DNA from 4 places in the Paenibacillus sp. JZ16 genome. Region 4 is predicted to be linked to each of the others. Evidence: riboswitches for the same ligand, from Rfam matches in the RefSeq annotation. Region 4 holds a riboswitch; each other region holds the start of a gene.
The links. Region 4 has a riboswitch for cyclic di-AMP ahead of BJP58_RS07205 (C40 family peptidase). Riboswitches for the same ligand answer to the same signal wherever they lie in the genome.
Positions count from the first base shown of each region.

Region 1: linked by a shared signal. The riboswitch ahead of BJP58_RS22225 (hypothetical protein) and the one ahead of BJP58_RS07205 (C40 family peptidase) in region 4 are both predicted to bind cyclic di-AMP.
Region 2: linked by a shared signal. The riboswitch ahead of BJP58_RS19985 (resuscitation-promoting factor) and the one ahead of BJP58_RS07205 (C40 family peptidase) in region 4 are both predicted to bind cyclic di-AMP.
Region 3: linked by a shared signal. The riboswitch ahead of BJP58_RS14965 (TrkH family potassium uptake protein) and the one ahead of BJP58_RS07205 (C40 family peptidase) in region 4 are both predicted to bind cyclic di-AMP.

Region 1 is NZ_CP017659.1:4,928,133-4,931,249, reverse strand. It holds gene kdpA (potassium-transporting ATPase subunit KdpA) at 1-632, opposite strand, end outside; gene BJP58_RS34275 (potassium-transporting ATPase subunit F) at 663-737, opposite strand; gene BJP58_RS22225 (hypothetical protein) at 892-1,302, opposite strand; cyclic di-AMP (ydaO/yuaA leader) riboswitch at 1,437-1,605, opposite strand; gene BJP58_RS22220 (hypothetical protein) at 2,351-2,752, shown strand; gene BJP58_RS22215 (proline dehydrogenase family protein) at 2,813-3,117, opposite strand, start outside.
Region 2 is NZ_CP017659.1:4,396,105-4,399,221, forward strand. It holds gene BJP58_RS19975 (HD domain-containing protein) at 1-182, shown strand, start outside; gene BJP58_RS19980 (TatD family hydrolase) at 280-1,044, shown strand; cyclic di-AMP (ydaO/yuaA leader) riboswitch at 1,250-1,464, shown strand; gene BJP58_RS19985 (resuscitation-promoting factor) at 1,736-2,923, shown strand; gene rnmV (ribonuclease M5) at 3,109-3,117, shown strand, end outside.
Region 3 is NZ_CP017659.1:3,293,137-3,296,253, reverse strand. It holds gene BJP58_RS14970 (CPBP family intramembrane glutamic endopeptidase) at 1-1,480, opposite strand, end outside; cyclic di-AMP (ydaO/yuaA leader) riboswitch at 1,772-1,916, shown strand; gene BJP58_RS14965 (TrkH family potassium uptake protein) at 1,981-3,117, shown strand, end outside.
Region 4 is NZ_CP017659.1:1,629,774-1,632,890, reverse strand. It holds gene BJP58_RS07215 (ROK family protein) at 1-502, shown strand, start outside; gene BJP58_RS07210 (hypothetical protein) at 897-1,424, opposite strand; cyclic di-AMP (ydaO/yuaA leader) riboswitch at 1,684-1,814, shown strand; gene BJP58_RS07205 (C40 family peptidase) at 1,818-2,294, shown strand; gene BJP58_RS07200 (stalk domain-containing protein) at 2,519-3,117, opposite strand, start outside.

The sequences.
Region 1 (3,117 bases), 3.3 Mb from region 4:
TCGCTTCCTTGAAGCGTCGTGACGCTGAGCGTAGGCTGCAAAGTCTGCGGCACCTGCAGCGCAACCAGTACCATCGCAATGATAAATGCGGCCGGGATAAACACCCGGGTGTGGGCTTTGACGAAATCTTCAAAAAAGTTGCCGACGGTTGTACCCTTGCTGGTCACCGCCCGGATAAACGCAATCGCCACGCATAGCCCGGTCGCCGCGGACGCGAACATCATCATCGTAATGACGGCCATCTGGGCCATATAGGATAATCCCGACTCCCCGCTGTAATGCTGGAGATTCGTATTCGTCATAAAGCTGATGATCGTATTGAACGACAAGGTCGATTCCATATTGTCGATACCGTTCGGGTTGAAGGGCAATACTCTCTGTATCCGCAGAATCAAATACCCCGCCGACACGAGCACGATATTCGTTATCACAAAGCTGACGGCATACCCTTTCCATGTCATTCCCTTGCGTTCTTTCAACCCAATCAGTGCGAAGATCGGTTTCTCCAACCAGGAGAACCATTTATCCGTTCCATTCCCCTCATTGCGAAACACCTGATATAGATAAGTTCCGAGCGGCTTTACCAGCAGCACCAGAACGAGTATAACGATGGCAATTTGTAAAATGCCCATGACGAATGTCTTCCTCCTTCAGCTGTTTCCCTAGAATTTTTCAGGATGAATCAGCGCGTAAATCAAATATAGAAAAATAAAGAGCGTGCATATTAAAATGATCATCACAACTAATCCACCTCCGGTTCCGAAACCACGCGTCCGCACCAGGACATAAACAGCATGAGCAGTCCGTAGGTTCCTCCCAAGATAAGCACCATATATAAATCCTGCATGAATATAACCTCCTAAAACCTCATGGTCACATCAGCCAAGACGCTTAGCTGACAATGGATGAAATCAGGAAGGATACCTGATGATGGTTCGTATGAAGCACCACATCGGCCCCCAGTCCCTTATATATCAATCGCGGATTGCTGGAATGGGTAATCACATAAATCGACTCCGTCGTCCATGTCCGGCAGATCCGTAAATAGCGGCAGCACAGGTTCAAGCTGCTCTCGAACAAATACACCTTGCTGACGGGAAACTCGGGAATGATCCAGGTTTGTTCATCCCTTGTATCGATAACAATCATGTTGGTGCAGCCTAGTTCCCGCAGCCTCTCCTGCTCAACCCGGTTGTTGGCTATGGCCGCAAACGAAATGTCCATATAGATCAACTGGCGGATAAATTCTTCCCCGGCCTTGTTCGGCGCGGATACCAGGATAAACTCCTGCGGTTTCTCCATCTTTATTTCTCCTCCTAAAAAGTTCAGAAAGAGAAGACAACAACAAAGAAGCCTGGGGAAAGAGAAGAACTCTTCCCGCAGGCTTCTTCATCAGAACACGGTGAAATACACCGTGGCCCAAGTCCACGACAATCGTTGCCTCTCTCGATACGCTTACGAGGTTAGCTGACGGATTCGGGCGTGAGAGTCGCCCTACCCATAGACCGTTATCTTGTCCATGGGATTCACCCCTGAGAGATCAAGTTCATCTCCCGACTGGTTCCCCCGTTCCTTTTCCATTCAAGGACTCAGCGAAAATTAAAAACGAGTAGCATGTTATTCTATTAGCGATTGACTAACATTCAGGCCCGGCAAAACCGCACAGCATCAGGTTCGAGCGGTGAGAGTCGCATCATCCTGCATTTCCAGCGAAGGCCCATGGTGCCCTCGCCCGAGATTCGATCCATAAAGAGCCCGGCAGCTCTCACACAGCCTTTAGGTCTTCATGGAACGGCTGCCCGTATGCCTGCTGCCGATGTCCGTCAATTCATAGTTCGTATCATACGTCCGGCCTTACAGGAAGTAAATGTGAGCAGAAACACGTGGGGCGTTATGTCGAACAGGATCTATCCGGTTTCGCTCCGTTATCTCTCGAATCCTGATCTATACTATGTATTTCTCTTGTTTTCTTGTATTTATCGCAATCTATCGAGATACCGAGATTTTGCCATGATAATAGATGACACAACCGAATGTACGCGTTTTCTTTTACGGTTTTCATCGATTTTCGGAATGTATCCGTCCAATATGGCCATTTACTTTTAGATTCCTCCGGCGTATGATTCATCCATCATTCGAAACACTCGTTTACGCTGAGCTCCCGAGCCTTAAGCGAAGCGGCCACTGTAGCAGGGCCACTAACGATAAATAGGCCTGGAGAGCGGGGGTTACTCTGCTCACCAGGCCTTTTTGCCGTGCATATAACATTCCTAAAAAGGAGCGCAGATCATGACGAAACTCATCGAGGCCGCACTGGCCCCCGTCATCAAAACCGCATCGCCTGCATTAAATGCAGAGCTCATCCGCTGCATGGAGATATTTCGTTTCGACCGGGGCTCGGCTGAACGCTTTATCCCCTGGAGCGACCGAGATTGGAACTGCGGGTTGTTCAAAATCAGCTGCAAAGGCGGCCGGGTATGCCGAATATGCCCTGCCAAGCACAAGAGAATTCGCGGATCTGATCCGCTGGGCATCCGTCTTTACGAGGCTGAGAGGTATGCCCGTGACCGAGGCCATTCGCTATGCCCAGAAGCAGCAGCAGTGGGGATCCGCACGAATGCAGCTCGCCGTATCGGCCCTCGCCGATCTGGAGGCCAATCTGCAACAGCACATCACCCGTATGCGGTTAGGCAGCCTGCCGCTGGAGCGTTCCTTCCTGATGGACTGCTCGGAGGCATATTATTCCTTCTAGGACAGCTGCTAGAAAGAGCTACCGTTCTCTCTCCATTGCAATTGGTTGTTTTCCCCCCGCTCACTTGAACATATTCTTGAGCACCATCATCAGGTTGGCCGGCTTCTCTGCCAGCCGCCGGGTGAAATACGGGTACCACATCGTTCCGTAGGGCATATAACACCTGATACGGTAGCCGTCCTGTGCCAGGGCAGCCTGATCGTTCATCCTCAGTCCGTACAGCATCTGAAATTCATAGTCCTGTTTGTCTATGCGGCTCTGCTCGGCAAACACCTTCACCCAGTCGATGATGTTGTCGTCGTGCGAAGCAATCGCGACGTAGGCTCCCTGATCAAAATGCATTTTGATCAACTTCTTATAGTTGT
Region 2 (3,117 bases), 2.8 Mb from region 4:
AAATCCTGCTTCTGGATCGGCATGATGAGCTGAAGGAAATCTCGGAAGTATCCGATATTGTACGCTCGATCAGCGGCATTCATAAAGGACGGTACCACCTTTATTATCCGGAGGAGAAGGTAAGTCCGCTGCTGGCTCAAATGCCGGAGAAGATAGCCAGTGTATTTAAACAACAACATTAACCTAGTTGGAAAACAGGAACATTTGGTTTATCTGCAATTTACCCAGCTAATGGAAGATATACGACACAGAAACGACAGGAAGGAGAGTGTGGATTTTATGTTGTTCGACACGCACACTCATATGGATGCTCCCCAATTCGACGAAGACCGGGAAGAGGCAATCCAGCGGGCGCTCGAAGCCGGCGTGACCCGGATGATCAATATTGGATTTAACCGGGAGACGATTCCGACTACGATGAAGCTGGCAGAAACTTATGATTTTATATATGCAGCGGTAGGCTGGCATCCTGTAGACGCCATTACCATGGAGGATCAGGACCTGGATTGGATCGCCTCTTTGTGCAGTCACGAGAAAGTGGTGGCTATAGGAGAGATCGGTTTGGACTATTATTGGGATACGTCTCCGAAAGAAGTTCAGCACCGAGTGCTTCGGCGTCAGATCGGACTGGCCCGGGAATTGAACATGCCGATTGTCATTCATAATCGGGATGCGCATGAAGATATCGTGAGAATTTTGCGCGAGGAAAAAGCCTCCGAGGTGGGCGGTGTCATGCATTCTTTCTCCGGAAGCTGGGAAACGGCCAAAATATGTCTCGATATGGGATTCCATATTTCGTTTGGCGGGCCGATTACCTTCAAAAATGCAAAGCAGCCCAAAGAGGTTTTGGCGCAGGTTCCGCTTGATCGATTATTGATCGAAACGGACTCCCCTTACCTAACACCTCATCCCTTCCGCGGGAAACGAAATGAGACCGCTTATGTAAAATTGGTGGCGGAGGCGGCAGCCGAAATTAGAGGGTTGTCCTATGAGGAATTGGCCCAAATTACCACCCAAAATGCGCTGGAACGATTTGGTATTTAACGAAAACGAGAGCAAAAGCGATGAAAAAGGGAGCATTTTCGATTAATTAAAGTTTTTTAATCAGAAAAGGCGTTGATATTACAATATTTTAACCTTTTACATGAGAAAATGTGGTTGAATGTTGCTTTACAACCTGCATACAAACAGGATATCATCTTTTCAGTGATAAGAAGCTGCGATGTGCAGATCGCGGCCGAATATTTCATGAACCGTCTCGCTTAATCTCCGAAATTTTGGGGAACGGGGGAACCGATACCGCCGTGCATACTGGTCTGAATGCGCGCAGCTGTATTTGATTTCTTTTTCGGGTCTTTGGGGTGAATTTGAAGGATCTCGCCATGAGCGGGTATCCGGATCTAGGGCGTCTCTCTTACGTCCGAACCCGACAGCTAACTCCGTAAGCGAAATAAGAGGGGAATTCTCGTGCATACCATTTCCATGATTCTAATCATCAGGAAGCCACGTTAGAGCCTCTAGTACTCTTTCAATGGCTTTCTTTTATTTTTGAATAATGGAGAGGGGATCATCATACTCTTGGTAAACAAGGGGTGGTGGTACATGGACGGAAAGACGGGAATTGACGCAGGGTGTAGATAGATAGCAGGGCGCCTTGTGAGAAAAATTGCTATAGTCACGTCAAATGCATTCATGCGTTTACCTAGACGGCGGGACTATGAAGGAGGATGGAATAGTGGGCATTTTTCAACCTGAAGAAACCCATGAATCACAATCATCCAGCATGTCTTACGCATTGAGATGGAAGCATGACAATTTGCGTCAACTGATGTTGCTCGGTGCCATGGGTGCCGTTACGGTATCACTTCTCATATCGTTGGTCGTACATGATCAGGCAGGCAAGGAGGTTCAGCTTGTCGTCGATGGTCGTGTCACCACAGTAGAAACACGTGGATCATTGCTGCAGGAATTGCTGGATGAGCAAGCGATCACGTTGAGTCCTCAGGATCAGATTTCGATGCCTTTAAACGGCGCGATCCAGGATGGAGACCGGATCATCATTGACCGGGCAATTCCAGTCAAAGTTACAGTAGGCAGCACAACCAAAACCATATTTACATCCCAGGATACGGTTGATCATGTACTTAAAGAGGCTGGTATTACGATCCAGGGTGAAGATATAGTACAACCGGCACAGAACACGAAGCTGACCAGCAATATGAATATCGATGTCGTTCGCGTCACGAAACAAAAAGTTAAAGAGACGGAGGATCGCAATTTCCGCGTGATCAAAACAGCCGACCCATCGCTTGAGAGAGGGGATAACCGCGTTATTCAGCGGGGCGAGCCTGGTCTCATGGTGAACCATTATGAGAAGGTCTACCACAATGGCAAGCTGGTTTCCAAGACGAAGGTCTCCCAAGAGATTGAACGCAGAACGAAGGATAAAATCATTGCTGTTGGCACGAAAAAAGTAGAGAAGCCTGTCATCGTTCAGGCGGCAGCCACCGATGTAAAGGCTAAACCGGCTAAATTGTCCGGCACGAAAAAAGTAACGACCGCCAAGGCTGTCGAGAACAACGTGGTTTCTCGGGCAGGCGTTGATTTTAAATACAGCAAGGTATTGAACAACGTGTCGATGACGGCGTATTCCGCTGAGCAGCAGGGAATCGGTACACGCACTGCATCCGGTACACGCGTTACAGAAGGACGCACCATCGCCGTTGATCCTAACATCATCCCGATCGGCTGGTGGGTCTATATCGAAGGCATTGGCTTCCGTCGTGCAGAAGATACGGGCGGTGCCATCAAAGGCAACAAAATCGATGTGTATTATGATTCACTGAAATCGGCCATAAACTTCGGCCGGAAGAGCGGCCGCACCGTTTACGTGATCGGTCCGGTTAAACCTGAATTGAACTAGACGCATGAATTCCAATTTACAATACCATTCTAATGCTATACTATTTAGCTTATAATATATAATGATGAAGAAGAGGGAATATTTCCTCTTCTTTTGTTTTGTTAAGAACGGAGTATATAGGGCTAAGTTGGTAGAACCTAGAGGTTGTACAAGCCTGTTTTCTTGGGAAGGAAGAGAACAAACGCATGATTAAA
Region 3 (3,117 bases), 1.7 Mb from region 4:
TCAAAAAGATGTAGCTGAACAGCAAGCCGATGATCACCAGTTCAATGGGCCGGGAAATTACAGGGTATATCGGATAGAGTGTATGCCCGAGCGCCCAAATGATCGAAGTGATCAAACTGGCTACGAACGTATTGCGGACGATCTTTTTCAGCATTTTGATCCCGAACAGTCGATAGACGGCCTCCTCGGATATCCCGGCCAGCCAGGCCATCAGCGGGAAGAGCCAAGGATAGAGCATGTTGTAAGGCGATTGTGTGGCATCCGTGGTGGACCATGTATTCAAGGTCAGGCCCAGAACGACAAAGATAATGGATTGGACCCCAAGCAGGATGAAAGCCCACATATACCCCAGCTTCATGCTATCCATCACATAATGACCGTATCCAGGTTCTTTGGCGCGCGGCCATGGATTAAGCCCGTCTTCTTTGAGCCATAGCCCGCTGCCCCCGACAAGGGAGAAATAGAGCAGTGCGGAGAAGATAAGCGAATAGACCGCATAGAAGATCATCATCCCGAGTATGCCGGTTTGCGACATCCCCTCGGATTTGAAAACGGGAATCAGATTGTACGTATTCAGCATCTGAATGACAAACAGCAGCGCCGATAGGAACAGGCCGCGCTTAAACGACGTGTAGGCTCTGGTCTTCACGCTGTACACAATCGCAAGAATGCCAAGGATGAGGGTGAACAGGCCATACCCTGCAAGGGTCAGCAGCGTGGCATCTTGGGTCTGCTTGTTGACATAGGCGGAATGGGCGGCCGGAACCGAAAAAGATGGCTCATAAGAGCGTAATTTCCCCTGCTCGAATGTGAAACGGTGCTCCAATCTGGAGTCGCCGATCTTGGAATCCGGGTCCACATACCGGAGCTGGGGTTCCCCTTCCCGCGTGACCAGCTCCAGGTGCGACAGGTCATAACCCGCTCGCTGGAGCCAAGGCTCCGCAAGAGCTTGCTTCTCGGCTAATGACATGCCGTCCTCGACCACAAGCAGCATCTGTCTTTGTACATCGCCTTTGTTCAGCTCAATCCGGTCATAGCTGGAGCGGGCGTAATCGTACGAGAAGCCGACGATGCCTGAATTTTGCATGTGCACGTCCACATTGAGGGCATCGCCACCACCCGGCTTGCTGAAGCGAACGCGGTATACGTCATAGGGATATTTGGCTTCATAGGTTTTGTTGTATTCCGAAAGTCTCTTTTCCTTCGCCAGATATCCGTAAAGTTCCGATTTGGATTGATATGTAACCAGCGTGTCATCCGTTTTTGCAGCCGTAAACTGCAAAAACTCTTGAGCAAAGCTTGAAGCCGCTTGCCGAGCCTGCTCCTTGGATATGATATTCGGAGATGCCATCTCGGTAGAATCCGAATTCGTCGACGGAAACACCTGAAATAATAGGAACAGAATCAGGCCGACTGCGGCAGGCGCGATGAGCTGTTTCAGATTGGGCTTCAGCTTCAAGGGCTCTCTTGCACGATTCATGAAATTCCTCCTCTAAGAAAGTTGATACTCCCACGGGTATTCGATATGCCTGATTAAGAACGCATAGAGTCAATATAACATAGTTATGAAAGTCATAAGCAGCTTATCCCAATATCCGGAATAATGAAACAAATCGATGAAAATGAATGAAAGGTTTCGAAAACGTTAGAGAACCCTATGCTTGTATTCTTGAATATGCCCAATTCGCGCTCTTTTAAAGATTTTTTGGGTGAAAAACGGCATTGGGTTACGTACCGGATTGCGTTATAATCACATCATGCTTCAAGGAACCGAATATTCCAGCCGAATTTCGTACTGAAAATGGGGGAACCATGTAATTGGGGTGAATTTCATTATTCCCAGAATAATGAATAGGGCGACCTGTGAAAATGCCCGAATCCGTCAGCTAACCTCGTAGGCTGCAGCACAGGAACCAGACCGTAAAGGGCACTGCGTTTTCCAGTGTCTTTTTTTCTTGATTTTTTTAAGAAGGTGACCGATTGAACTCTAAATTGAACTGGCTCAGGTTGTCTCCGCCGCAGATTCTCGTGCTTGGTTTCGCGGCTATTATTTTCATCGGGACGGCGCTGTTAATGCTGCCGATATCCACAAGTACAGGTGAACCGCTGGAATTTATCGATGCCTTGTTCACTTCGACATCGGCAACTTGCGTAACGGGGCTGGTTGTGGTGGATACAGGAACGACATTCAGCTCCTTCGGACAGATCGTGATCATGCTGCTGATTCAGATCGGCGGGCTCGGTTTCATGACGATGGCCACTTTGTTTGCCTTGGCTCTCAAAAGGCGCATATCGCTCAAGGATCGCCTCATTCTGCAGGAAGCGATGAATCAGTCCTCGATGGAAGGAATCGTAAGGCTGATTCGCAGAGTACTCCTGTACTCCCTGATCATCGAGGCCTGCGGTGCCTTGATTCTATCGATCCGCTGGGCGTTTGACATGCCGATCGGCCGAGCGATTTATTATGGCGTTTTTCATGCGGTCACGATGTTTAACAACGCCGGTTTCGATTTGTTTGGCGATTTTCGGAGTTTGACCGGGTATGTCTATGATCCTGTAGTCAACGTTGTCGTGATGTTTTTGATCGTCTCGGGCGGCATCGGTTTTATCGTATTATCCGATCTGATTGATTTCCGGAAACAGCGGAGACTTTCCTTGCACTCCAAAGTAGTGCTCACCATGACGGCTACCTTGCTGCTGGTTGGATTTATCGTCATTCTTATTTTTGAATTCACCAATCCGAGGACGCTCGGCTCCCTGAATTGGGGCGGAAAATTCTTCGGCGCATTATTCCAATCCGTAACGCCGCGTACAGCTGGCGCGAATACTATAGATATTACGGGGCTTAGACAGGCCACGCAATTTTTTATCGTTATTCTGATGTTTATCGGAGCATCCCCAGGGTCAACCGGGGGTGGTATCAAAACAACAACCTTCACCATTATGGTGGGGGCGGTCATCGCCATGATGCGCGGGCGTGAAGACATCGTCATGTTCCGTTATCGCCTGGCCCAGGAGCGGGTGCTGAAGGCACTGACCATTGCATTACTGGCACTGCTGCTCGTTCTAACCGTATCGATGATTCTGTCGACGACAGAGGAAGGGGATTTCCTGGAG
Region 4 (3,117 bases):
GGATGGGAAGCTGTTCCTGGGCAGCAGTTCCTTTGCTGGGGAACTGGGACACCATATCATTGATCCCAGCGGTCCGCAGTGCAATTGCGGCAGCCACGGCTGTTGGGAGGTATTTGCTTCTGGAACAGCCATCGGACTCGCAGCATCCCAGCGAATGCTTACCCAGCCAAGTGTCATATCAGAACTGGCGGCAGCTGATGCGGGAGTGAACGCCAAGCATGTATTCGAGGCCAAACGTCTTCAAGACCCCGTTGCAATGGAGGTCATTGATCGTGCCATCTATTACATGGCGCTTGGACTGGTTAACGTCATTCACAGCTTTAACCCCGATCGCATCGTCATTGGCGGGGGTGTGAGCAGAGCAGGTGAGCTGTTGTTCCCGCAGCTGCGGGAAATGACGGATAAGCTGGTCATGCCGTCCTATTTAGGGACGTACGAGATCGTTCCTGCAGGACTTCGGGACGATGTTGGTCTGGTTGGAGCTGCGGCTTTGTTCCAGTAGCATAGGCCTGAAGAGAATGATACGAATAGGATCAATGATAAATAGATACCAGAAAGAGCGCTCGGAATGACGACGTAGTATCCAGTTACCTAGCTAAAGAGAAATCAACAAAAGCCGCCCTCAGAAGGGCGGCTTTCCAATTATTCATAGAGAGAGCGGGAAACGGAGCGATCATTTATTTGCGTCATAAGTCCGTAACAAGTAACAAGTGATAGGCGTGAACCGTAAACCGTCATCCGTTTGCGCTGGAGTCGATTTTTTTGGTTTCTGGTTAGGTTTGTTTGTATCCGACAAACAATAAACGGTTGCTCGCACTTTCCCGCCCGCCGGCGGAAACCGCCGGCTCCAAACCCGCACGTGGGGTGACCTGCAGGCTTGGAGCCGGCGGCTGTCGCTATTCCATGTACTTGGATGCGTCAAACGTAATCAAAGACGTATGATTGGCATGCTCAATCAGCGAAGAGAGCTTGGTTACCTCGCGTTCCTTCTTGCGGGCTAGCGCCTGATAAGCCTCTGGATCATATAAGGCGACGTTGAACAGCGTTATGGCACCGTCTCCGCTGCCACGGCTGCTCTGGCGCTCCAGCTTCTTGCGGGAACCGAGATGGGCAAGCTGTCCGATATCGCTGCGTATTTGTTTGGCCAGCTCGATCGCTTCCATGATCGTAATGTCGGAGCCGTTCCAGGGAATAGTCTGCGTGGTATTGGAGATTGCCATCAGCAAATCCAGCTTCCTATAATCCGCCGCGGCCGCTTCGATTTCTTCCGTAATGGCATCTACGCTGCGCGTAGGGTATTCCGCCGTCTCCCCTTTTTCAATAATCGTGCTGCTGTTGTTCAAGCGTTCCGACATCAACTGATTGATGAGACGGTTAATTGCTGCCCGAACAGCTAGTGCTTCTGCCATCGTTATTTGACTCATAAGTGATGGATCACCTCTTTAATTTCATTTCTGATATGTAAACGCATAGATTTGTAAAAAGTTGCTAGATTAATTAAAAAAGCAGCGCGGAAAGGAGAACAGAGTTACATAATTGTCATGACTGAGTGAGACGGTTAACCAATCTCCTGCCGAAATTCTTCATCTTTACGACAGCTCCAAACATAAAACGATAGATTTTTAGGATATCATTGACAGCATCCTTGCTTGTATACTATATTAAGAGAAGGTTACAAAACGTTAATGAATTTTGCCGAATTTCGTTTGTGAAAACGGGGGAACCGTCTTGGGTGAATTACTCTTGTATAGAGAGTATAGGGAACCTTCAACCGAACCCTTAGCTAACTCCGTAGGCATCGAAGGAGAGAACATATTTTGAAGAAGTTTGTCATCACTTTGCTAGGGTCTGCAATTATTTTTTCTTCTGGTGCCGTTTCAGCATTTGCTGATCAACAACCGAATTTTCAGTATCAAGTGAAGCAATTGGTAGGAACTCCATACAAATGGGGCGGAACGACTACCAGCGGGTTTGATTGCTCCGGATTTATACTGTACATGTTTAGAAATTTCGATATTGATCTTCCGCGCACTTCCCAAAGCCAGGCTCAAGCCGGTGAACATGTGGATCGCCAAGATCTGCGGGTTGGAGATTTGGTATTCTTCAATACGAGCGGTAGCGGAATTTCTCATGCAGGCGTTTACATTGGTGACGGACAATTTGCACATGCTTCCAGCAGCAAGGGAGTCAGAATCAGCAAGCTTAGCGATTCCTATTACGAGCCGCGTTATGTCACGGCACGTCGTGTTTTGAGTCAAGAAAACTATGCAAAGCTGGTAGGAAGCGCAAGCTAGTTGGATTACGCAGCCATTTAGAGTACGATACATAATCAGAAAGCCTGACAAAGGGATGACCTTGTCAGGCTTTCTTTTTTTAGATATCAGAGAGTATAAACATCGAAGCTTGTGACTTCCTGATATCGCAAGAAAAACTTCTACTAACTGTCTGTCATCTGCGAAAGTACGTCGATAGACGTTTTTGTTACTATAAGTCTATCATCCCACAAGGGGGTGTTCGGTTACTCCTTAACAACAGAGGCATTCACGGCAGCTTCCATTCCATTATTATAGAGACGGAACAAGCCCAGACGCCAGAAGGCGGCTCCCTTCAGGTCATAACGTTTGGCCAAGCCGAGTTTATCGTCCACGGAAGTGGCGGTTTCGCTGCTTAAACTGATGCCAAGCAGGAGCTTCTGCTTAGGTACGCCTGCTTGGAGTGCCAGCTGGATCGCTTGGTCCACCAGACTGTTCGGTTCGGGAACCTGAGATTTGGTTCCAACCGGATTATACTGATAGGCCATAACAATCAGGTCATCAGCGATAGAGGCCAGTGTCTTGTAATCATAACCTTTATAGGCGCTGTTCAATGGCGGCACGGCTAAAGACAGGGCAACGTCATTCGGCAATGCGGCTTTCAATTGCTTGACGTAATCATTGAGCAGCTTCTGCTGCTTCACGGCATCCAGTTTAAATCCGAGCCCTTCAAAGTCAAGCACAACACCGCCGAATCCGTTCTCCGCTACCGCGGATGTAATGCCTTCAATAGACTTTTGGCGCAGGTTGCTATCGCTTAGGACCTTGGTTAACTCGCCGTTCCCATCCAAGGCATAAACCATGA